Regions from separate parts of the Halomonas sp. M4R1S46 genome, predicted to be linked through region 3. Evidence: predicted binding sites of a transcription regulator. Region 3 holds the regulator's gene; each other region holds the start of a gene.
What was found. The regulator sigma-54, encoded in region 3, starts transcription at its own class of promoters, with help from an activator protein. The targets are predictions, from matches to a motif close to TGGCACNNNNNTTGCTNT.
Positions count from the first base shown of each region.

Region 1: the regulator sigma-54 is predicted to act here: its motif matches at 5,366-5,383, upstream of speB (agmatinase).
Region 2: the regulator sigma-54 is predicted to act here: its motif matches at 5,767-5,784, upstream of OCT48_RS13040 (HAD-IIB family hydrolase).

Region 1 covers NZ_CP107008.1:297,999-305,534, forward strand. Annotated here, with positions in the region: gene OCT48_RS01465 (aldehyde dehydrogenase family protein) at 1-1,215, opposite strand, end outside; gene OCT48_RS01470 (5-guanidino-2-oxopentanoate decarboxylase) at 1,271-2,908, opposite strand; gene OCT48_RS01475 (YjiH family protein) at 2,919-4,304, opposite strand; gene speB (agmatinase) at 4,379-5,329, opposite strand; gene OCT48_RS01485 (sigma-54 interaction domain-containing protein) at 5,503-6,945, shown strand; gene OCT48_RS01490 (YbjQ family protein) at 7,031-7,372, shown strand.
Region 2 covers NZ_CP107008.1:2,776,353-2,783,888, forward strand. Annotated here, with positions in the region: gene thiC (phosphomethylpyrimidine synthase ThiC) at 1-1,677, shown strand, start outside; gene OCT48_RS13030 (alpha-amylase family glycosyl hydrolase) at 1,777-3,609, shown strand; gene OCT48_RS13035 (glycosyl transferase) at 3,606-4,823, opposite strand; gene OCT48_RS13040 (HAD-IIB family hydrolase) at 4,820-5,731, opposite strand; gene OCT48_RS13045 (porin family protein) at 6,193-6,705, opposite strand; gene OCT48_RS13050 (acetate/propionate family kinase) at 6,910-7,536, shown strand, end outside.
Region 3 covers NZ_CP107008.1:1,218,467-1,226,002, forward strand. Annotated here, with positions in the region: gene pmbA (metalloprotease PmbA) at 1-943, shown strand, start outside; gene OCT48_RS05760 (HPr family phosphocarrier protein) at 1,142-1,411, opposite strand; gene rapZ (RNase adapter RapZ) at 1,415-2,314, opposite strand; gene ptsN (PTS IIA-like nitrogen regulatory protein PtsN) at 2,353-2,835, opposite strand; gene hpf (ribosome hibernation-promoting factor, HPF/YfiA family) at 2,844-3,155, opposite strand; gene OCT48_RS05780 (RNA polymerase factor sigma-54) at 3,267-4,673, opposite strand; gene lptB (LPS export ABC transporter ATP-binding protein) at 4,829-5,554, opposite strand; gene lptA (lipopolysaccharide transport periplasmic protein LptA) at 5,551-6,081, opposite strand; gene lptC (LPS export ABC transporter periplasmic protein LptC) at 6,078-6,662, opposite strand; gene OCT48_RS05800 (KdsC family phosphatase) at 6,667-7,224, opposite strand; gene OCT48_RS05805 (KpsF/GutQ family sugar-phosphate isomerase) at 7,240-7,536, opposite strand, start outside.

The DNA.
Region 1 (7,536 bases), 920 kb from region 3:
CAGCGCGATGGCCTCGGCATCGCTCTCGACGCTGCGGGCGCAGAGCACCGGGCCGAAGATCTCCTCCCGCCACAGGCGGCTCGCGGTGGGCACGTCGCGAAACAGGGTCGGGGCGATGAACTCGCCCTGGGTGGGCAAGTCCCGATGGCGGGCGTCGCGCACCGCGACGAGGCCCTCCTCGGCGGCGATGGCCAGGTAGCCCTCCACGGCCTTCCGCTGGCGGGCGCTGGTCATGGGCCCCATGTCGGTGGCCTCGTCCAGCGGGTCGCCCAGGCGGATGGCGTCGATGCGCGTGGCCAGGGCCGCGTAGAGCGCCTCGGCCAGCGACGCATGGACGATCAGCCGCGAGGTGGCCGAGCAGATCTGGCCGGAGTTGAAGTAGATACCGGCCATCACCCAGTCGGCGGCCGCCTCGAGGCCGGCATCGTCGAGCACCAGGATCGGCGACTTGCCACCGAGTTCCAGCGACACCCCGCGCACGCCCTCGGCGGCGGCGCGCATGACCTTCTCGCCCACGGCATTGCTGCCGGTGAAGGATAGCTTGTCGATGCCGGGATGGGCGGTGAGCGGCGCGCCGATGCCCTCGCCGTCACCGTGCACCAGGTTGAGCACCCCGGCCGGCAGGCCGATCTCGAGGGCGATCTCCGCCAGCGCCTGCTCGGGTAGCGGCGTCACCTCGGAGGGCTTGAAGACCACCGTGCAGCCGGCGGCCAGCGCCGGGGCGATCTTCCAGGCGCTGGTCACCAGCGGGAAGTTCCAGGGGGTGATCAGGCCCACGACCCCCGCGGGATCCTCGTAGCTACGGGCCTCGATGCCGTCCATGCCGTGCTCGACGAGGCGTCCCTGGCGCGCCTCCAGCGCCCGGGCCTGGCCGGCGTAATAGCGGTAGCAGGCGATGGCATCGTCCAGGTCGATGCCGGCCTCGGCCAGCGCCTTGCCGTTGTTGGTCGCCGACAGCCGCATCAGCGCCTCGCGCCGGGTCTCGAGCCCCTCGGCGAAGGCCTCGAGGTATTCGGCCCGGCGCTCGCCGCCCAGGGCCTGCCAGGCGGGCAGGGCGCGGCGGGCGGCGGCCACCGCGGCGTCCACGTCGGCCGCCTCGCCGGCGGTGAGCTCGGCGATCGGCACCTGGCGATAGGGGTCGGTCACCGCCAGGGAGCGCGTCCCCCGGGAGGTGATCCATTGATTGTCGATAAACTGCTTGGTCAGTCGTTGCACGGCAAGGCTCCGGTGGGACCGACCGGTGGGGCCGGTCACGGGGAAAGGGGCGGAATCAGTCGATGGCGGCCAGCCAGGCGGCGGCATCGATCTCGATCAGCAAGGGGCCGTCGGAGGGTCGGGTGGCCAGGGCGTGGGCCAGTTCGGCGGGAGCGCCGACGCGGGTGGCCAGACAGCCGAAGCCCTGGGCCACGGTCAGGAAGTCCGGGGCCCGGATGTCGACGCCCAGGCGAGTGACGCCGGCGTCGTCCATGAAGCGGCGGATCTCATCAAAGCCCTGGTTGTGCCAGAGCAGGATCACCACCGGCAGCCCCTCCTCCACCGCGCAGGCCAGCTCGCTGAGGGTGAACATGATGCCGCCGTCGCCGACCAGCGCGACCACCGGCAGGTCGGGCCGGGCGATGCTGGCGCCCAGGGCCGCCGGCAGGCCGTAGCCGAGCGTGCCGTAACCAGTGGAGGCGTTGAAGAAACGGCGCGGGGTCGGCTGGGCGACCAGGTGGTTGGCGGCGTAGGTGGTGGCGCAGGAATCGCCGACCAGGATCGCCTCGGGCAGGGCCTCGCGCAGGGTCGCGAACAGCGGCACATAGGCGGCGAAGGCCGGATCCCGGGGCAGGTCCAGGGTCGCGAGGGCGGCGTGGGTGCGGGCGGCTCCGTCGCGGGCCAGGCGCACGCCGGCGAAGCGCGCCGCCAGGCCTTCCAGGGTCTGGCCGGCGTCCGCCACCAGGGCCAGGTCCGCGGCCTGGTTGCGGGCGAGCTGCTGGGGGTCGACATCCACCCGGATCAGTCGGCCGTCCAGGCGGAAGCCGTCGTCGAAGACCACGTCGTAGTCGGTCTCGCCGAGCTCGGTGCCGATGGCCAGCACCACGTCGGCTTCCCGGGCCAGCGCGCGCACCGCCGGCAGCGAGGCATTGGCGCCCAGATCCAGGGGGTGGTCGCGGCCGAGCAGGCCCTTGGCGTTGATGGTGGTGACGGCGGGCGCGTCCAGGGCCTCGACCAGGGACCTGGCGGCCCCGGGCGCATCCACGCAGCCGCCACCGAGCAGCACCAGCGGGCGGGCGGCCGCGCCGAGCCAGTCGGCGGCCTGGGCCAGCGCCGCCTCGGCCGGGGCGGATGGCGCCAGGGGGCGGCGGTGCCAGGTGCGAGGGGCGCGCACCGGGGCATCGAACAGGTCGATGGGGATCTCGATATGCACCGGCCCCGGGCGGGCCCCCTCGAACACCGCGGAGGCCCGGGCCAGGGTCTCCGGCAGGGCGTCGGGGTCGAGCAACGTCTGGCTGAAGCGGGCGACCCCGGCGATCAGCTGCTGCTGACTCGGCAACTCGTGCAGCCGGCCCTGGCCACGGCCCAGGGTGTCGCGGCGGCTGACGCTGGAGATCACCAGCATCGGGACCGAATCGGCCAGCGCCTGGCCCATGGCGGTGGCGATGTTGGTCATGCCGGGGCCGGTGATGATGAAGCACACCCCGGGCCGGCCGGTGGCCCGGGCGTAGCCGTCGGCCATGAAGCCTGCGCCCTGCTCGTGGCGGGGCGTCACGTGGCGGATGCCGCTCGCCTCGCCGCCCGCCAGGCCGCGGTAGAGCTCGACGGTGTGCACGCCGGGAATGCCGAACACGGTGTCGGTGCCGTAGGTGTCGCGCAGCAGGCGGATCAGCAGCTCGGCGCAGGTCATCGGTGTCTCTCCGTTCAGTGGCATTGAGGTTCCCTCAGCCCACCAGCCAGTGGCCCATGAGCACGATGATCGGCAGGGTGATGGCGGTGCGCAGCAGGAAGATGGCCACCAGCTCCCAGAGCTTGAGCGGGATCTTCGACTTGAGCAGCAGGGCGCCGATCTCCGACATGTAGATCAGTTGGGTCAGCGACAGGCAGGCGATCACGAAACGCGTCAGCTCGCTCTCGATGTCGCTGGCCAGCACCGCCGGCAGGAACATGTCGGCGAAGCCGACCAGGGTCGCCGGGGCAGCCGCCTCGGCCTCGGGCACCTGCATCCACTCCAGCACCGGCACCATGGGATAGGACAGCCAGGTGAACAGCGGTGTGAACTCGGCCAGCATCAGGGCCACGGTGCCGATGGCGATCACCAGGGGCAGCAGGCCGAAGAAGATGTCGGCGACGTTGAACAGGGCGTGACGCAGCAGTTGGCGCGGGCCGGGGGCCTGCTCGGCGCGGGCCACCGCGACGCCCAGGCTGTAGCGAAGCAGGTTCTGGTTGCCGGTGTTCTCTTCCTGGATCTGGCAGCCGGCCGGCTCGTAGTAGCTGTTCGGCTTGCGCGACAACGGCGGCAGCCGCGGCACGATCACGGCGGCGACGAGGCCGGCGACGACCACGGTGAGGTAGAAGGGCACGAACAGGTGGTTGATGCCGATGAAGCTGGTCACCAGCAGCGCGAAGGCGATCGAGACGATCGAGAAGTTGGTGGCGATCGCCGAGGCCTCGCGACGGTTGTAGAAGCCCTGTTCGTACTGCTGGGTGGTGATCAGCACGCCGACGGTGCCCGAGCCCATCCAGGAGGCCGTGGCATCGATGGCGCTGCGCCCCGGCAGTCCGAAGATGATGCGGAAGGGCGTACGCACCAGGCTGCCGATGAACTCCATGAAGCCGAAGTCGACCAGGAAGGGCAGCAGGATGGCGGCGAAGAAGAAGAAGGTCAGCAGCACCGGTGCCAGGTCGTTGAGCATCACGCCGCCGGTGAAGGAGGCGGTGATCACCGTCGGGCCGACCTGGAAATAGGTCATCAGCGCGAAGAGGGCGCCGAGCGAGCGCATGATGACCCACAGGGGGGCGACGTCGAACAGCTCGCGCAGCATGCCCTCCCGGGCCCATTCGGGCCGGGTGAGCTTGACGATGCCGGTCAACAGCACCGACAGGCAAAGCACCAGGGTGGCGATGGCGGGCAGCGCCTCGCCGAGCAGGGCCTTGAGGCCATCGGCCATCAGGCCCATGCCGATATTGATGGTGTCGCCCGTGGAGAAGGGCACCAGGAAGAGGCCCACGCCGAGCAGCGAGGGGATCAGGAACTTCAGCAGCCCGTGGCGGCTGAGCCGGGTGGTCTCGGACGCGATGGCCGAGGCGGAATCGAGAGGGGACGGCATGGCAGTTACCCTTGTTGGCATTGTAATCGTCGAACCCGGCCCGGGGGCCGGGGTGTCACGAGGGGGTCTCGGGCCTAGTCACGGCGCCGGACACCGGGCAGCACGCAGAGCATCTCGTAGAGCAGGGTGGCGCCCATCAGCGCGGTGTTGCCGCTGGGGTCGTAGGGCGGCGCGACTTCCACCAGGTCGCCGCCGACCACGTTGAGGCCCCAGGCGCCGCGCACGATCTCCAGGCCCTGCTGGCCGGTGAGCCCACCCATCTCGACGGTGCCGGTGCCGGGGGCCACCGAGGGGTCCAGGCCATCGATGTCGAAGGAGATGTAGACCGGGGCGTCGCCCATCTGCTCGCGTACCTCGGCCATCAACGGGGCCAACGACTTGTACCAGCACTGCTCGGCGGTGACGACCCGGAAGCCCTGATCGCGGCACCAGTCGAAGTCGTCGGCGGCGTAACCGGTGCCGCGCAGGCCGATCTGCACCACGCGCTGGCTGTCCAGCAGGCCCTCCTCCTGGGCGCGGCGGAAGGGACAGCCGTGGGCGACCTCCTCGCCGAACATGTGCTCGTTGACGTCGGCGTGGGCGTCGATATGGATCAGCCCGACCGGGCCGTGCTTCCGGGCGATCGCCCGCAGCAACGGCCAGGTCAGGGTGTGGTCGCCGCCCAGCGTCAGCGGCACGCAGCCATGGGACAACACCTCGTCGTAGTAGCGGGTGATGATGTCGAGGTTCTTCGGCAGGTTGAAGGTGTTGATCGGCACATCACCGATATCGGCGACCTGCAGGCTGTCGAAGGGCGCGGCGCGGGTGGCCATGTTGTAGGGGCGCAGCATGCGCGACTCGTCGCGGATCTGGCGCGGCCCGAGGCGGGTACCGGGGCGGTTGGAGGTGCCGATGTCCATGGGCACGCCGATGAAGGCGGCATCCAGGCCGGCGGCATCGGCCTGGGTGGGCAGGCGCATCATGGTGGCGGGGCCGCCGAAGCGCGGCATCTCGTTGCCGCCCAGGGGCTGATTGAAGTCGCTCACGAAAGGCTCCGTCTCGCAATGGGTGTCAGGAGTGACAAAGCAGGAAGCGTGCCATGTTTTAAGATATTGATATGGAAGTGGTTCCTGTCGACATGATGCAGAAGTGGATCATTGCCGCGCCCGCAGTGATACACTGCTGCATCAATGATCCACTTGTGTATCGGTAGGGCCCCATGGGCGACATCGACAGCGATATCCTGCGCACCATCATCGACACCGCCCATGACCACTTCTTCGTGGTCGATGCCAGCGGCCGCGTTCTGGACGTGAGTCCGGCGGCGGCGGCGGTCTACGGCATGTCCCGGGAGGACCTGTGCCGAACCACCGTCCAGGCCCTCGAGGCCCAGGGGGTGCTCAGGCCCTCGGTCAGCCTGGAGGTGATGCGCACCGGCAAGCCCGCCCAACTGATGCAGGAGACCGGTACCGGCCGGCGGGTCGTCGCCCAGGCCCACCCGGTCTTCCGGGACGGCAAGCTGGCCGCCGTGGTCAGCCGCTCCATGGACCTGACCGACCTGCAGCTGCTGCAGGAGGAATATGCCCTGTTGCAGCGGCGCTTCAGCGACCACCTGCGGCGCAGCGGCGTCGCCGACGAGCCGGGACTCGAGGCCGAGCTGGACGACCTGGAGGTGCGCAGCGGGGTGATGCGCGAGGTTGCCCTGCTGCTCAAGCGGGTGGCGCCCACCGCAGCCACGGTGCTGATGCTCGGCGAGTCCGGGGTCGGCAAGACCGCCTTCGCGCGGCAACTGCATCGCTGGAGCCCGCGCCAGGCCGGCCCCTTCATCGACGTCAACTGCGGGGCGATCCCGGAGAACCTGTTCGAGTCGGAGATGTTCGGCTATCGGCACGGGGCCTTCAGCGGCGCCGCGCCGGGGGGCAAGGCGGGCCTGATGGAACAGGCCGAGGGCGGCACGCTGTTCCTCGACGAGATCGGCGAGTTGCCCCTGGCGATGCAGACCAAGCTGCTCAAGGTCATCCAGGACAGCAGCGTCACGCGGCTCGGCGATACCCGGCCGCGATGCGTCGACTTCCGCCTGGTGGTGGCGACCAACCAGGACCTGGCGCGCCTCGTGGAGACCGGCCGGTTCCGCCTGGACCTCTACTATCGCCTCAATGTCATTCCCGTGACGCTGCCGCCGCTGCGCGAGCGCCGCGAGGATATTCCCGGGCTGGTCGAGCGCCAGCTCAAGCGCCTCAATGGTCGCTATGGCCGCGACAAGATCATGGCCCGGGATGTCTGGCAGCAACTGATGGGCCGGGACTGGCCCGGCAACGTACGCGAGCTGGAGAACTGGCTCGAGCGGGCCTGGCTGTCGGCGGCGGATGACGTGATCCGCGCCGACGGCCACGCCGGCACCGGGCATCCGCGCGCCCCGACAGGGGCGGGCGCCAGTGGCGTGACGGCCACGGCGCCCGACGGCGCGGGGTTGCGCGACGGGGAGACGCTCAAGGCGGCGCTCTCGCGCACCGAGCGGGCCATCCTGGCCGAGCTGTGCGGCGAGCGGACCTCGACCTACGCCATCGCCGAGCGCCTCGGCATCAGCCAGCCCAGCGTGGTGCGCAAGCTCCGCCAGCACGGCCTGCGGATCGGCCGGGAGGCCTCGTCCGGGGACAACTAGCCGGTCGCTGTACGGGGCCGCGCGCGCCGCCTACCTTGATGAGGGGCATCGGCCCCATGCCAAGGCTGACCAGAAGGAAGCGCTCATGTCCGATCGCCTGTTGCTGACCACCTCCTCCCATCTCGAGGGTTATCGCGTCATCGAACATCTCGACATCGTCTCCGCCGAATGCGTGTTCGGCATGAACGTGCTCAAGGACATGTTCGCGGGCTTTCGCGACTTCTTCGGCGGCCGCAACAAGTCGTCCCAGGATGCGCTGCGCGATGCCAGGGTCGCCTGCCTGGACGAGCTGCGCCGGGAGGCCGAGGCGATGGGCGCCAACGCCGTGATCGCGGTGGATCTCGACTACAGCGAGATCTCCGGGGGCGGCAAGTCGATGCTGTTCCTGGTGGCCACGGGCACCGCCGTGAAGGTGGCGCGGGCCTGAGCGAGGGAGCGTACAACGAGAAGGGCCCCGCGATCACTCGCGGGGCCCTTGGAATCCGATGGTCGGAGTAGCAGGATTCGAACCTACGACCTCTGCCTCCCGAAGGCGTTTTTATCGTATTTCAGCAGCTACGTCCGGAAGCAAGAATCAACTAAAAGTTGTTT
Region 2 (7,536 bases), 1.6 Mb from region 3:
GACCCCGAGGCCGAGATCGACCTGCGCCGCGGCCTGCCCGAGCTGCGCCGCGGCTGGATCGAGGAGCGCGGCGACACCGAGCTGCTCGACGGCCCCACCTCCGAGTACGGCCGCCGCCGCGCCAACGACCCCATGCTCGCCCCGCTGCGCTTCGACCTGACCCGCACCCCGCGCCGCGCCAGGGAAGGGCACAACGTCACCCAGCTGCACTATGCCCGCCAGGGCATCGTCACCCCGGAGATGGAATTCATCGCCATTCGGGAAAACCAGCGCCGCCAGGCGCTCGGCACCGAGGAGGTCGAGCGCATCCTCGGCCACCAGCATGCGGGCCAGGGCTTCGGCGCCCGACTCCCCGAGGAGATCACCCCGGAGTTCGTGCGCGACGAGGTGGCCGCCGGCCGCGCCATCATCCCCAGCAACATCAACCACCCGGAATCCGAGCCGATGATCATCGGCCGCAACTTCCTGGTGAAGATCAACGGCAACCTCGGCAACTCGGCGGTGACCTCCTCCATCGAGGACGAGGTCGACAAGATGACCTGGGGCATCCGCTGGGGCTCGGACACCATCATGGACCTCTCCACCGGGGCCAACATCCACGAGACCCGGGAATGGATCATCCGCAACGCCCCGGTGCCGATCGGCACTGTGCCCATCTACCAGGCGCTGGAGAAGGTGGGCGGCGTGGCCGAGGACCTGACCTGGGAGGTGTTCCGCGACACCCTGATCGAGCAGGCCGAGCAGGGCGTGGACTACTTCACCATCCATGCCGGCGTGCTGCTGCGCTATGTGCCGCTGACCGCCAAGCGGGTCACCGGCATCGTCTCCCGGGGCGGCTCGATCATGGCCAAGTGGTGCCTCTACCACCACCAGGAGAGCTTCCTCTACACCCACTTCGAGGAAATCTGCGAGATCTGCAAGCGCTATGATGTCGCCTTCTCGCTGGGCGACGGCCTGCGCCCGGGCTCGGTGGCGGACGCCAACGACGAGGCCCAGTTCGCCGAGCTGGAAACCCTGGGCGAGCTGACCCGTATCGCCTGGCAGCACGACGTCCAGGTGATGATCGAGGGGCCCGGTCACGTGCCCATGCACCTGATCAAGGAGAACATGGACAAGCAGCTCGCCGAGTGCGACGAGGCGCCCTTCTACACCCTCGGGCCGCTGACCACCGACATCGCGCCCGGCTATGACCACATCACCTCCGGCATCGGCGCGGCGATGATCGGCTGGTACGGCTGCGCCATGCTCTGCTACGTGACGCCCAAGGAGCACCTGGGCCTGCCCAACAAGGACGACGTCAAGACCGGCATCATCACCTACAAGATCGCCGCCCACGCCGCCGACCTGGCCAAGGGGCATCCTGCAGCGCAAAGGCGTGACAACGCGCTGTCCAAGGCGCGCTTCGAGTTCCGCTGGGAGGACCAGTTCAACCTGGGCCTCGACCCGGACACCGCCCGGGAGTACCACGACGAGACCCTGCCCAAGGACTCCGCCAAGGTGGCGCACTTCTGCTCCATGTGCGGGCCGAAGTTCTGCTCGATGAAGATCAGCCAGGAGGTCCGCGACTATGCTCGGGACAGGGGCCTCGAGGGTGACCAGGCGGCCGTGATGCAGGGAATGGAGGAGCAGGCCGAGAAGTTCCGCCAGACCGGCGCCGAGCTGTACAAGGAGGTGTGAGGCGCGGCGGCGGGGCCCTCCCGCCGCCGGTACCGCCGTGCGGCCACTGGCACGTCCCCTGCATGGTCAGGGAAAGTGGATCACACGGCGGTAGCCCCCATGCCCCATGCCTCCTCGCGCTCGACCCCGCTCGACCCCGCCCGCTTCCGCGAGCGGGCCCACCGTCACCTGAGCCATCTCTACGGCCCACGCGCCGATGAGGTGCTGCGCCGCCTGCTCACCCTCCTGGCGCACCAGGCCCCATCGCTGCACCCCGTGGGGGAATCCGCCGAAGCCAAGACGCCCGAGGCCCGCCCGCTGTGGAGCGAGCGCGACCAGTGGCTGATCACCTACGGCGACAGCCTGGTCGACGGCGAGGGCGCGCCCCTCGACGTGCTCGACGACTTCCTCGCGAGCCGCCTCGCCGATACCTTCAGCGGGGTCCACCTGCTGCCGTTCTTTCCCTGGAGCAGCGACGACGGCTTCTCGGTCATCCACTACCGGGAGGTCGACCCGGCCCTCGGCGACTGGCACCAGGTACGCCGCCTGGCCGAGCGCTTCGACCTGATGGTCGACCTGGTGCTCAACCATGTCTCGCGGGAATCGCTGTGGTTCGTCGACTACCTCGCCGGCAGCCAGCCGGGCCGCGACTACTTCATCGAGATGGCGCCGGACACCGACCTCTCCGCGGTGGTGCGCCCGCGCAACTCGCCGCTGCTGGTCAAGGTGCCTACCCGGCGCGGCCCCCGACACCTGTGGGCGACCTTCTCCGAGGACCAGATCGACCTGAACTTCGCCAACCCGGACGTGTTGCTGGAGTTCGTGGGCATCCTGCTCTTCTACCTGTCCCAGGGGGCCCGGGTGATCCGCCTGGACGCCATCGCCTACCTGTGGAAGGAGGTCGGCACCTCCTGCATCCATCTCCCCCAGACCCACGAGGTGGTGCGTCTGCTGCGGGCCATCGTCGACCATGTGGCCCCGGGGACGCTGATCCTCACCGAGACCAACGTCCCCCACCCGGAGAACCTCGACTACTTCGGTCTGGAACGTCTTTCGGGCGGGGGGCTCGAGTGGCTCGACGAGGCCAGCCCAGAGCCGGCGACGCCCGACGAGGCGCATCTGGTCTACCAGTTCCCCCTGCCGCCGCTGCTGCTGCACACCCTGACCAGCGGCGAGGCGGGCACCCTGGCCGCCTGGCTGAAGGGCCTGCCGGCGCTGCCGCCGGGCTGCGGCTTCCTCAACTTCACCGCCAGCCACGACGGCATCGGCGTGCGCCCCCTGGAGGGCTGGCTGCCGCCCCACGAGATCGAGGCGCTGCTCGAGCTGATGCACCGCTTCGGGGGCTTCGTCAGCATGCGCACCCGGGACGACGGCCAGGACAGTCCCTACGAGATCAACATCACCTGGTTCGATGCCATGAAGGGCACGCGCCGCGGCCCGGATCCCTGGCAGGTGCCGCGCTTCCTGTGCAGCCAGCAGCTGATGCTGGGCCTGCGGGGCATCCCCGCGCTCTACCTGCACGTGCTGACCGGGACCCTGAACGACCTGGAGGGCGTGGAGCGCAGCGGGCGGCTGCGCTCCATCAATCGCCGCCGCTGGCAGCGCGAGGAGCTCGCCCTGCTGCTCGACAGCCCCAGCACCCCGACTCGCGATGTCTTCGCGGCCCTGACGCGCCTGCTGCAGGCCCGCCGCCGCGAACCCTGTTTCCATCCCGACGCCCCCCAGCGCGTGTGGGAGACGCCGCCGTCGCTGCTGGTCTTCGAGCGGGGGCCCCTGGACGACGGCCGGCGCCTGCTGGCGATGCACAACATCACCGACACGCCCCAGCCATTGCCCCTGGACGCCCTGGCCGGCGAGGCCTGGCACGATCTGCTGGAGGAGGCGCCCTGGGTGCCGGTGGACAGCCTGCCGCCCTACGGCGCCTTGTGGCTGGTCAACCGGCCGCTCGACTAGCGGCCGGTATTGTCTTGCTCGACGACGTCGGCCATGCGCGCCGGCAGGTCGGGAATGGCGGCGCGGACACGGTTCCAGCTGGGGATGAAGGGCCGCTCGCCGGGGTTGTCGAGGAAGACGCTGCCGGCCTCCAGCAGGTTGGTGGCGAACAGCTCCACCGCCTGCTCCTCGCCGTGGCGATCCAGGCTCAGGCCGTTCATCACCGCATCGTGGTCGTAGGCCTCGATCAGGTCCAGCGCCAGCCGGTAGTAGGTGGCCTTGAGGGTGCGGAAGCCCTCGGCGCTGAAGGTCACGCCCTGGGTGGCCAGCTTGCGGTAGAGCGCCTTGGCGATGTCGAGGCTCATGCGGTTGAGCCCGGCGGAGGCGTCCTGCTCGGAGACCGGCTGGTGCTTGTGGTCGTAGGCATCGGCGAGATCCACCTGGCAGAGGCGCTTGGTGGAATAGTTGCGGTGCACCTCGGAGAGCACCCCGATCTCCAGCCCCCAGTCGGCGGGAATGCGGATGCCGTCCAGCACCTCGCTGCGCATGGCGAACTCCCCGGACAGCGGATAGCGGTAGCTGTCCAGGTACTCCAGGTAGGGCAGCGGGCCGTGGATCTGCTTGAGGGCCCGCAGCAGGGGGGTGACCATCAGCCGCGACACCCGGCCGTTGAGCCGGCCGTCGGCGATGCGCGGGTAGTAGCCCTTGCAGAACTCGTAGTTGAAGTAGGGATGCGCCACCGGGTAGAAGAGCCGCGCCAGCAGGCTGCGGTCGTAGGTGAGGACGTCGCAGTCGTGCAGCGCCACCACCTCGCTGCGGTGTGAGGCCTGCACGTAGCCGGCACAGTACCAGACGTTGCGCCCCTTGCCCGGCTGCTGGGGCGCCAGCCCCTGGGCCTCCAGCTCGGCATCCAGGGCGCGCAGCCCCGGTCCGTCGTTCCACAGGATACGATGGTGCTGGGGCAGCCGGGAGAAGAAGCGCCGGGCGTGCAGGAACTGCTCCCGGTCGGCCCGGTCGAGCCCGATCACCACCTCCGAGAGGTAGGGCACCCGGGCGAGCTCCTCGACGATGTTGGCCAGCGCCGGTCCCTCCAGCTCGGAGAACAGCGAGGGCAGGATCAGGCTCATGGGCCGCCGCCGGGAAAACTGCACCAGGTCGGCCTCGAGGGCGTCCAGGGGGCGGCGGGTGAGGTTGTGGAAGTCGGTGATGATGCCGTTCTGATGGAAGTCGCTCATGCCAGGCCCCTCCCCTGGGTCGACGGATCCGCGGGCGTCAGCGCCGGCCGCGCCCGGCACCTCGCTCGCCCCCACCAGTGGTCCACCCCCTCGGCCCAGCCGGCGGGGCCACTGGCCCGGCTGCGATACAGCGCCGGCTGCCGCGGGGCGACCTCGAGGCCGTGGCAGCCCCGGATCACCACCGCCTGGTCCACCGCCTCGAGCATGGTGATATCGTTGGGGCCGTCGCCCAGCCCCAGGGTCAGGGGATGCACGCCGCGCAGCGCCTCGAGGCGCGCCACCAGCCAGCTCACGGCACTGCCCTTGTCGGCCTCCCCGGTGACATGCCAGAAGCGCCCGCCCCGCACCAGGCGCAGGCCGTCGCCGGCCAGCCCCTCGCGGAACGCGGCCAGGCGTTCGTCGCTGTCCTCCCAGGTCAAGGGCTCGCTGCCCTCGCGCATCCTGGCCAGGCGCGCCTCTTGCTCGCCCAGGCCGGTGAAGGCGACCAGCGCGTCGAGCGCCATCTCGCTCATCGCCGTGAAGCGTATGCCCAGCCGCTCCCGCCACACCGCCAGGCGCTGGCGGATGAAGCCGATATCGACCCCGAGCGTGCGAATCACCAGGCCGTCGGGCCCCGGGATGCGTTCCAGCCGGGCATGGCACCAGGCGGGGGGCAGGCCGACCACCGCCCCGTTCTCGGCGACGAAGGGCGATGCCGTCAGCCCCAGCGTCTGGCGCAGGGGCAGCAGCTCGCTGCGGGTCTTGCTGGTCACCGGGATGACCGGCACCCCGAGCATCGCCAGGCGCTCCAGCCAGGGGGCGGCCGGCGACCAGTCGTAGCTCTGGTGGTCGAGCAGGGAGCCGTCGAGATCGGTGAAGAGCAGTCGCGAGGACGGCGCATCACCGGGGAACATCCAGTCGCAGGGCATGGCATCACCTTGTGTGTCCCGGTTACGGGCAATGCCTTGCACGGCACGTGCCAGGTCGGCCGCAAGCCCCCGGCAGCCCCCCGCAGGGTATCGCAGAGAGCAGCAACGCTAGGGGGTGAGCGACGGCAGGACCGGGGTGCAGGACCACCGAGGAGGCGCTGTGAACCCCTCCCTGGGCGCTACCGACGCCATCCCTAGCGTAGGACCTCCTCTAAGGTCTGCCCCCGGCCCACCGCCCCGCTACAGGCAACTGCGATAGCCTTGAGCTCCCCTGCCGATGGGCGTCGGAGGTGGCGGCGGGGCCGCGCCGCCCGTGTAGGCGGCTCCTCGCGCCCGGATACGCACCAAAAGAGGGCAGGATGCGTCTCGCGCCCTGCCGCCCTGCCCCGCCACGACGCGCGACGCCCCCGCCGTGACCGGCGGGGGCGTCGTATTGGTGCGCCCTGTGATGCGAATCGCGCTCAGAAGTGGTAGGTCGCCCCGACGCTGACCGCATCGAAGTCGAAGCGCGACTCCTCCAGATAGCGCATGTAATCGGCGTCCACCGAGAGGTTGGGCATCACGGCGTAGCTGGCCCCCCCGCCATAGGAGAGATCACTCTCGGAATCGTCGCTGCCCTCGAACTCCACCTCGGTGGCCCCCAGCAGGCCGAAGATCCGGATCCGCGGCGTAACCGGCAGCATGCCCTTGGCGTAGCCGCCGGCCAGGTAGTCGAGGTCCACCGGACCATCGGAGCCGCCGGTGCCCAGGTGGCCCTCGAGGGCGAAGTAGTCATTGAAGGCCACCCCGCCCCGCAGGCGCAGTCCGGTGCTGTCGAAATCCCCGCCCCGGCCCTCGGGATCCAGCTCCCAGAACATCGCATCGGCGCCGACATAGGGGCTCGGCTGGTACATCATTGGCCCGCCCTGGGCCTGGACGGCCGTCGCGGCGAACAGGCAGGCCGCGGACACCACAGGAATCGCCAATCTCTTCATGATACTCCTCCCGTCGGGAAACGATGTTTCCCCGCGTTTATGACAGTCTGGTACAAGGTGGGGCAACCCGCCATGCTGCCTTGCTCGACGTCAGGGGGAGCGCGGCATGGCCGCCACGGTCACTGCGGGAACCCCCGGCCCATGGTAGATTCGAGACCTCGGCCGCCCGCCGGCAGGGCGGCCCCGGACACCACAGGAAGCGGCATGCAAGACCCGGTACTGGTGATCAACTGCGGTTCGTCATCGATCAAGTACGCGCTGGTTCCGAGCGCCCACCAGGCGTCTCGGCTAGCCGGCCTGGTGGAACGGCTGGGGGCCGTGGATGCCCGCCTCACGGGCACCGACCGGCGGGGACAGCGCGTTTCCCGCGCCCTGAACGGTGCCGGGCATCACGAGGCCATGTCGGCGATCCTGGAACAGCTGGAGGGCCTGGCGCCAGTCGGCGTGGGCCACCGCATCGTCCACGGCGGCGAGCGCTTCACTGACGCCACCCTGCTGGACGATGCGGTGCTGCGTCGCCTCGAGACCATCAGCGAGCTGGCGCCGCTGCACAACCCCGCCAACCTCGAGGGCGTGGCCGCCACGCGGCGGCTGTTCCCGTCGCTGCCCCAGGTGGCGGTGTTCGACACCGCCTTTCACCAGAGCCTGCCGCCCAGGGCCTATCGCTATGCCCTTCCCGAGGCCCTCTATCGCAACCAGGGGATCCGCCGCTATGGCTTCCACGGCAGCAGCCATGCCTATGTCAGCCGCCGTGTCGACCGCCTGAGCGATCGCCCCCATGGGGGCTGGCTGATCGCCCACCTGGGCAATGGCTGCTCCACCTGTGCGGTC
Region 3 (7,536 bases):
GGCCATCGACCTGGCCCTGGCCTGCGAGGGCGCCGGTCGCGGCATGGCGGGGATCAAGAGTTCCGACGGCGCCGGGCTCTCCAGCGGCGAGGGCGTGCGGGTCTACGCCAACAGCCACGGCTTCCTGGGCAGCCAGCGCGGCAGTCGTCATTCGCTGTCCTGCATGCTGATCGCCGAGGACGAGGGGGGCATGCAGCGCGACTACGACTACACCAGCGCGCGTGACCCCCGCGACCTGCTCGCCCCGGAGGCGGTGGGCGAGAGTGCGGCGCGGCGGACCCTGCGGCGGCTGGGGGCGCGGCGCCCGGCCACCGGTCGCCTGCCGGTGCTCTTCGATCCGACCCTGGCCGCGGGCCTGGTCGGCCACCTGATGGGGGCGATCGCCGGCGGGGCCCTGTACCGCCAGTCCTCCTTCCTCTGCGAGCGGCTCGGCGAGACCCTCTTCCCGGACTGGTTCTCGCTGTACGAGCGACCCATGGAGGTCGGCGCCATGGCCAGCAGCCCCTTCGACAACGACGGCGTCCAGACCCGCGACAACGTCTTCATCGAGCGTGGCCGGCTGGCCAGCTACATGCTCTCCGCCTACAGCGCCCGGCGCCTGGGCATGGCGACCACCGGCAATGCCGGCGGGGCCCGCAACCTGCGCCTCGACGCGCCGCTCGCCTCCCGGGACGCCCTGCTCGCGCGCATGGGGCGTGGGGTACTGGTCACCGAGCTGATGGGCCAGGGGGTCAACGGCGTCACCGGCGACTATTCGCGGGGGGCGGCGGGCTTCTGGGTCGAGGACGGCGAGATCCAGCACCCGGTGGAGGAGTTCACCATCGCCGGCAACCTGGAGGCGATGTTCAAGGGGCTGGTCGGCGTCGGTGACGACATCGACACCCGCGGCAGCATCCACTCCGGCAGCTGGCTGATCGACGAGATGACGGTGGCCGGCGGCTAAACCGGGCTTCGCCCGGAGCGATAAGCCATAAGCTTGAAGCTGGAAGAAAACGCTTGACGCCTCGGGTGGCGAATTCAGGCTGCCTTCCAGCTTCCAGCTTCCAGCTTCCAGCTTCCAGCTTCCAGCTTCCAGCTTCCAGCTTCCAGCTTCCAGCTTCCAGCTTCCAGCTTCCAGCTTCCAGCTTCCAGCTTCCAGCTTTCAAACGTCCTCGTCGAAGCGGGCGTGGAAGAGCGCCTCGAGGGCATCCAGGACCGCCTCGCCATCCTCGCCCTCGGCTTCCAGGGTGAGCTCGGTGCCGCAGGGCGCGGCCAGCATCAACAGTGCCATGATATTGGCCGCGTCGGCCTGCTGCTCCCCATGGTAGACGGTGACCCGCGAGGCATAGGGCTGGCAGCACTGTACCAGGCGGGTGGCCGCGCGGGCGTGCAGGCCGCGCTTGTTGGTCAGGGTGAGCTTGCGTCTTGGCACGTCTCAGCGGTCCTCGTCGGTATCGGGGGCGGGCAGGTTGCGCTGCAGGCCGAGCTCTCGATGGCGGAGTCGGACCCCGGGGGAGGCCGCGGCCAGGCGATGGGCCAGCCCTTCGGCGAGGTACACCGAGCGGTGCTGGCCGCCGGTGCAGCCGATGGCGACGGTGAGATAGCTACGCTGGCTGGCCTGGTAACGGGGCAGCCAGCGCTCGACCCAGGCCAGGATATCGGCGGCCATCTCGGCGACCATCGGGTAGCTGTCGAGGAAGGCGATCACGCTGTCATCGCGGCCGGTGGCGTCACGCAGCTGGGGATCCCAGTAGGGGTTCGGCAGGCAGCGGGCATCGAAGACGATATCGGCATCCAGGGGCACGCCCCGCTTGAAGCCGAAGGACTCCACGGTGAGGGTCAGCCCCTCGCGGCGATGACCGGCCACCTGGTCGGTGATGCGGCCCCGGAGGTCGTGCACCGAGAGACGCGAGGTGTCGATCACCAGGTCGGCGAGGTCGCGGATCTCCGCCAGGGCGGCCTCCTCGCAGTCGATCGCCTCCGCCAGGGTCATCTGGCTGTCCCGGGTCAGGGGGTGGCGGCGACGGGTCGCCGAGTAGCGCTCCAGCAGGATACGGGCATCGGTGGTCAGGTAGACCACCTGGCAGTGGATGTTGCGGGCCCGCACGTCCTCGAGCAGGGCAGGGAAGCGTTCCAGGGCGTGGGGCAGGTTGCGGGCATCGATGCTCACGGCGATGGAGCTGCGCAGCGACTGGCCGCTGCGCAGCTCGTCCACCAGGGGGCCGAGCAGCATGGCCGGAAGATTGTCGATGGCGTAGTAGCCGAGGTCCTCCAGGGCCTGCAGTGCGATCGACTTGCCCGAGCCGGAGCGGCCGCTGATGATCACGAGCTGCATGGGGGATCTCCTGGTCGGGGCCGGCCGGCCCGGGCCGGCTAGCCGTTGCCGTCGGCCGGTGTCTGTCGTCGGATGGCCTCGGTGAGGCGGTCGTGGAGCTCCTGCTGGCTCTCGGCGTGGCGCAGGGCGCTGCGGGTTTCGGCGTCGTTCATCACCCCGGCCACCTGGCCGAGCAGGGCGAGGTGGGCATCGTCCGCCTCCTCGGGCACCAGCAGCACGAACACCAGGTCGACGGGATCACCGTCCACGGCGTCGAAGTCCACCGGCTCGGCGAGCCGGAGGAAGCCGGCGATGGGTGCCTTGCAGTGGGGGTTGCGGGCATGCGGGATGGCCACCCCGTGGCCGATGCCGGTGCTGCCGAGGCGCTCGCGGCCGATCAGCCGGCTGAAGACCTCCTGGCTGTCGAGGCTCGGGGTGTTCTGGGCGATGAAGGTGCTGAAGAATTCCAGGACCCGCTTCTTGCTTCCCCCCGGCACCGCGAAGAGCGTGCGCTCGGGGGGCAGGATGGTTTCCAGTGACATGGGGCGGCTCAACGGACGCCGGCGGCGCCCTGAGCGCGAGCCTGGGTCTTTTCCTTGTGCTTGACCAGCTGGCGATCCAGCTTGTCGGCGAGGGCATCGATGGCGGCGTACATGTCACCGTCCATGGCTTCGGCATGAAGATCGGCACCGGCGGCATGCAGGGTGCAAGCGGCCTGCTGGCGTTCCTTCTCGACGGAGAGCGTGACCTGCACGGTCGTGATGTTGTCGTAGTGGCGTTCCAGGCGCGTGAGCTTTTCCTGCACATAGTCACGCAGGGGGTCGGTCAGTTCCACGTGGTGGCCGGTGAGATTGACTTGCATGACACGCTCCTTGCTCCTTGGGTGGTGCCTCGATTGTAACCCTTTTTGGTGCCGTGCAAACCCCCCGTGCCAGGGGCCCTTCCACGCTGTCGACGGCGCCGCCGGACGGCATCAGGCGAGGCGCTTGCGCTGGCTCGACGAGGGGATGTGCATGGCCTCGCGGTACTTGGCCACGGTGCGCCTGGCCACCTCGATGCCTTCCTCGGCGAGCAGGTCGACGAGCTTGCTGTCCGACAGCGGCTTGCGCGGCGGCTCCTCCTGGATCAGCTTGCGGATGCGGGCGCGGATCGCGGTGCTGGAATGGGCCTCGTCACCACCGCCCACCTGGCTGGAGAAGAAGTACTTGAGCTCGAACACGCCCCGCGGGGTGTGGATGAACTTCTGGGTGGTGACCCGGGAGATGGTCGACTCGTGCATCTCCACGGCCTGGGCGATATCGGCGAGGATCAGCGGCCTCATGGCCTCCTCGCCGCGTTCCAGGAAGTCCAGCTGGCGGGCCATGACCTCGCGACCGACGCGCAGCAGGGTGTCGTTGCGGCTGGTCAGGCTCTTGAGCAGCCAGCGCGCCTCCTGGAGGTGGTCCTTGAGGAACTGGTTGTCCTGGCTCTTGTCGGCACGCTTGATCAGTGCCGCATAGTCGGGCTGGATACGCAGCCGCGGCAGCGCCTCCGGGTTGAGCTCGATCCGCCAGCCCTGCTCGCTGGGGCGGGCGATCAGGTCGGGGATCACGTAGTCGCTGTCGCCGGCGGCGAAGGCACTGCCCGGGCGCGGATCGAGGCCGCGTATCAGCGCGATCACCTCGTCGAGCACGGCATCTTCCAGCCCCAGCCGGCGCTTGAGCAGGCGCCGGTCGTTGCCGGCCAGGGCCTCGAGGAACTGGCGGACCAGCCGCCGGGCCTGGGGGAGCAGGGGGGTGTCCTGGGGCAGGGCGGCGAGCTGCAGCAGCAGGCACTCGCGCAGGTCCCGGGCGAAGACCCCGGTGGGCTCGAACTGCTGAAGGCGCAGCAGCACGCCCTCGACCTCGCGGGTGGCGAGCCCCTCCAGGCCCTGGGGGCGCAGCCCCTCGCGCAGCTCGTCGAGGGACTGCTCCAGGTAGCCATCGCCGTTCACGGCGTCGATCAGGCTCTCGGCGATGTGCGTCTCCCGCTCGCCCAGGCCGCTCATGGCCAGCTGCCAGGTCAGGTGGCCCTGCAGGCTCTGGCCGGCGGCCTGGCGTTCGAAGTCCGGGGCCTCGCCGCCACTGCCCAGGCCGGCGTCCTGGAAGGTGTCGGCCCAGTCGCTGTCCACGGCCAGCTCGTCGGGGATCTCGCTGGCCCAGTCGTCGTCCGCGGCCTCGCTGACGGCCTGTTCGCCGAACTCATCCTCCATTTCCAGCATCGGGTTGGCCTCCAGGGCCTGCTGGATCTCCTGGCGCAGGTCCAGGGTGGAGAGCTGCAGCAGGGCGATGGCCTGCTGCAGCTGGGGGGTCATGGTCAGCTGGGTGCCGACGCGGAGTTGCAGGGAAGCCTTCATGGCCATGGGGGGATCCATTCGACTGGCGATGAAGCCACCACCCTAGTGCGCCGGAGGGAGGCATGCAAGCCCCGAGGCTAGCAATTAGCGTGCCAATGGCAAACAGCGTGCCTGTCGTCGCTTGGCGACATTATATCAGTAACTTACCAATAAGGGTCGGCTCACAGGCGGAAGTCCTGGCCCAGATAGACGTCGCGGACCTTCTGGTTGGCGAGGATTGCCTCGGCATCGCCCTCGGCGATGATCTGGCCGTCGCCGACGATGTAGGCCCCGTCGCAGATGTCGAGGGTCTCGCGCACGTTGTGATCGGTGATCAGCACGCCGATCTCGCGGGCCTTGAGCTGGCGAATGATGCCCTTGATCTCGCCCACCGAGATCGGGTCGACCCCGGCGAAGGGCTCGTCGAGCAGGATGAAGTCAGGTTCGGTGGCCAGGGCGCGGGCGATCTCGACTCGCCGACGCTCGCCGCCGGACAGGCTCATGCCCGGGTTGTCGCGGATATGGGTGACGTGGAAGTCCTCCAGCAGCTGCTCCAGGCGGGCCTGGCGGCCGGCGCGGTCGAGGTCCCGGCGGGTCTCGAGGATGGCCATGATGTTGTCGGCCACGGAGAGCTTGCGGAAGATCGAGGCCTCCTGGGGCAGGTAGCCGATGCCGGCCCGGGCGCGCTCGTGCATGGCGGTGCCGGAGAGGTCCCGGTCGTCGATGGCCACCGAGCCCGCATCGGCCCGCACCAGGCCGACGATCATGTAGAAGGAGGTGGTCTTGCCGGCGCCGTTGGGGCCGAGCAGGCCGACGATGCGTCCCTGCTCGATCTCCAGGCTGATGTCGTGCACGACACGGCGACGCTTGTAGCTCTTGGCGAGGTGGCGGGCGCTGAGGGTCTTCATGGGGCGTCCTGCTGCTCCGGCTCCAGGGTCATGCGGACCCGCTGGCGCTCGTCGACCCCCTCGGCCGCGGAACGGGCCTGGACCACGCGGCGGTCGAGGAAGTACTCCAGGTAGCCCCCGTCGAAGGTGTCACCCCCCTGGTGCAGCTCGGCCTGGTCGATCAGCTCGATGCGGCGCTCGGCCACATGGTAGACCACGGTACGTCCCCAGCCGCGCACCAGCGGCTCGTCGGGGGCGGGCTTCTGCTCGAGGTAGGCCCGCTCCCCGGTGGCGGTGGCCCGGGTCAGCCGACCGGCCGCATTGCGCTGGATCTCGACGCGCTCGCCGGTCAGTTGCATGCTGCCCTGGGTGATCGTCACGTCGCCGCGATAGACGGCCGTGCCGGCGCGATCGTCCAGGTCGAGACGATCGGCCTCGACCTGGATGGGGGCGCTGGCATCGCCCTCCAGCGCCAGCGCCGGGCCGGCGGCCAGGGACAGGGCGGCGAGGCTCAGGGCCAGCAGGGTCGCGGGGGGCGGTCGCATCATGGCTCGGGGTCCTCTGGGGTGGTCGGCGGGTGATGGCCGCGCACATTGTCGGCCAGCCGGGCACGATTGTCATGGATCCAGGCATCGAACCGCTCGCCCCGCATCCGCTGCGGGGGCTGGCGGAGCAGGGCCGGTGTCTCGCTCCAGGCATGCCCGGTATCGGCGTCGTAGTGAAGGGCCTCGGTTTCCAGGTGCCAGCGCTCCCGGGGGGCCGTGAGCCGGGCGTCCCCCTCCAGCAGCAGGGGGTTGCCGCCGGCGCCCAGGCGCCCGCGGGCGGCGGTGGCCAGCCAGCGTCGCCCGCTGTCGTCGCGCAGTCGGACGTCGGGCGTCTCGAGGCGGGTGACGTCATCGTCGGGGGTGTGCACCAGGCGCGGGGTCTCGAGGCGCTGGTGGGGACGGCCCTGGGCATCGAAGCGGGTCAGGCGCGCGTCCTCGAGGAAGTAGTCCGGCTCGCCGGCGGCATCCCGGGGCACCGCGCCCGGGCGCGAGGCCTCGCGCTGGTCGAGCAGCGCCAGGCCGCCGCCCAGGGCGAGCAGCACCAGCAACAGCCAGGTCCGGAACCCGGGGCGCGGCAGGCGCATGGCGTCAGGCCTTGCCGTGCAGGTAGGTGTCGAGTACGGCGTCCCAGTGTCCCTGGGCCTGCAGCAGGGTGTCGCAGATCTCGCGCACCGCGCCGTGGCCGCCCTCGCGCTCGGTCACCCAGTCGGCGTGCTGGCGGATATAGCTCGGCGCGCCGGGCACGCTGATGCCGACGCCGGCCTGGCGGATGGCGGCCACGTCGGGCATGTCGTCGCCGCAGTAGGCCACCTGCTCGAGGCCGATGCCCAGTCGGGTGCACAGCTGGCGCAGCGTCGGCAGCTTCTTCTCGATGCCCTGGTAGAGGTGCTGGATGCCCAGGGCGGCGGCGCGGCGGCTGACCATGGGCGAGTCACGCCCGGTGATCAGGGCCACCTCGATGCCGGCGCGGTGCAGCAGCTTGATCCCATGGCCGTCCAAGGTATGGAAGGCCTTGGTCTCGCCGCCGTCGGACTGGAAGTAGAGGCGGCCATCGGTCAGCACGCCGTCCACGTCCATGGCCAGCAGGCGGATACGACGCAGGCGGTCGACGAGACCGGGGTCCATCAGGGGGGCATCGAGGGTCATGGGAGCTCCTTGGGGTCAGATCACGCCACTGGCGAGCAGGTCGTGCATGTGCAGGGCGCCGACCGGGCGTCCCTCGTTGTCCACCACGGCCAGGGCCGTGATGCGGTTGTCATCCATGATGCGTACCGCCTCGGCGGCCAGCATGTCGGGGGCCACCCGCTTGCCGGGCACGGTCATCACCGCATCCACCCGAAGCCCGGTGAGGTCGCTGTGCTGGTCGAGGGTGCGGCGCAGGTCGCCGTCGGTGTAGACGCCGGCCAGCCGGCCGTCGTCGTCGACCACGCAGGTGAAGCCCAGGCCCTGGCGGGTGAT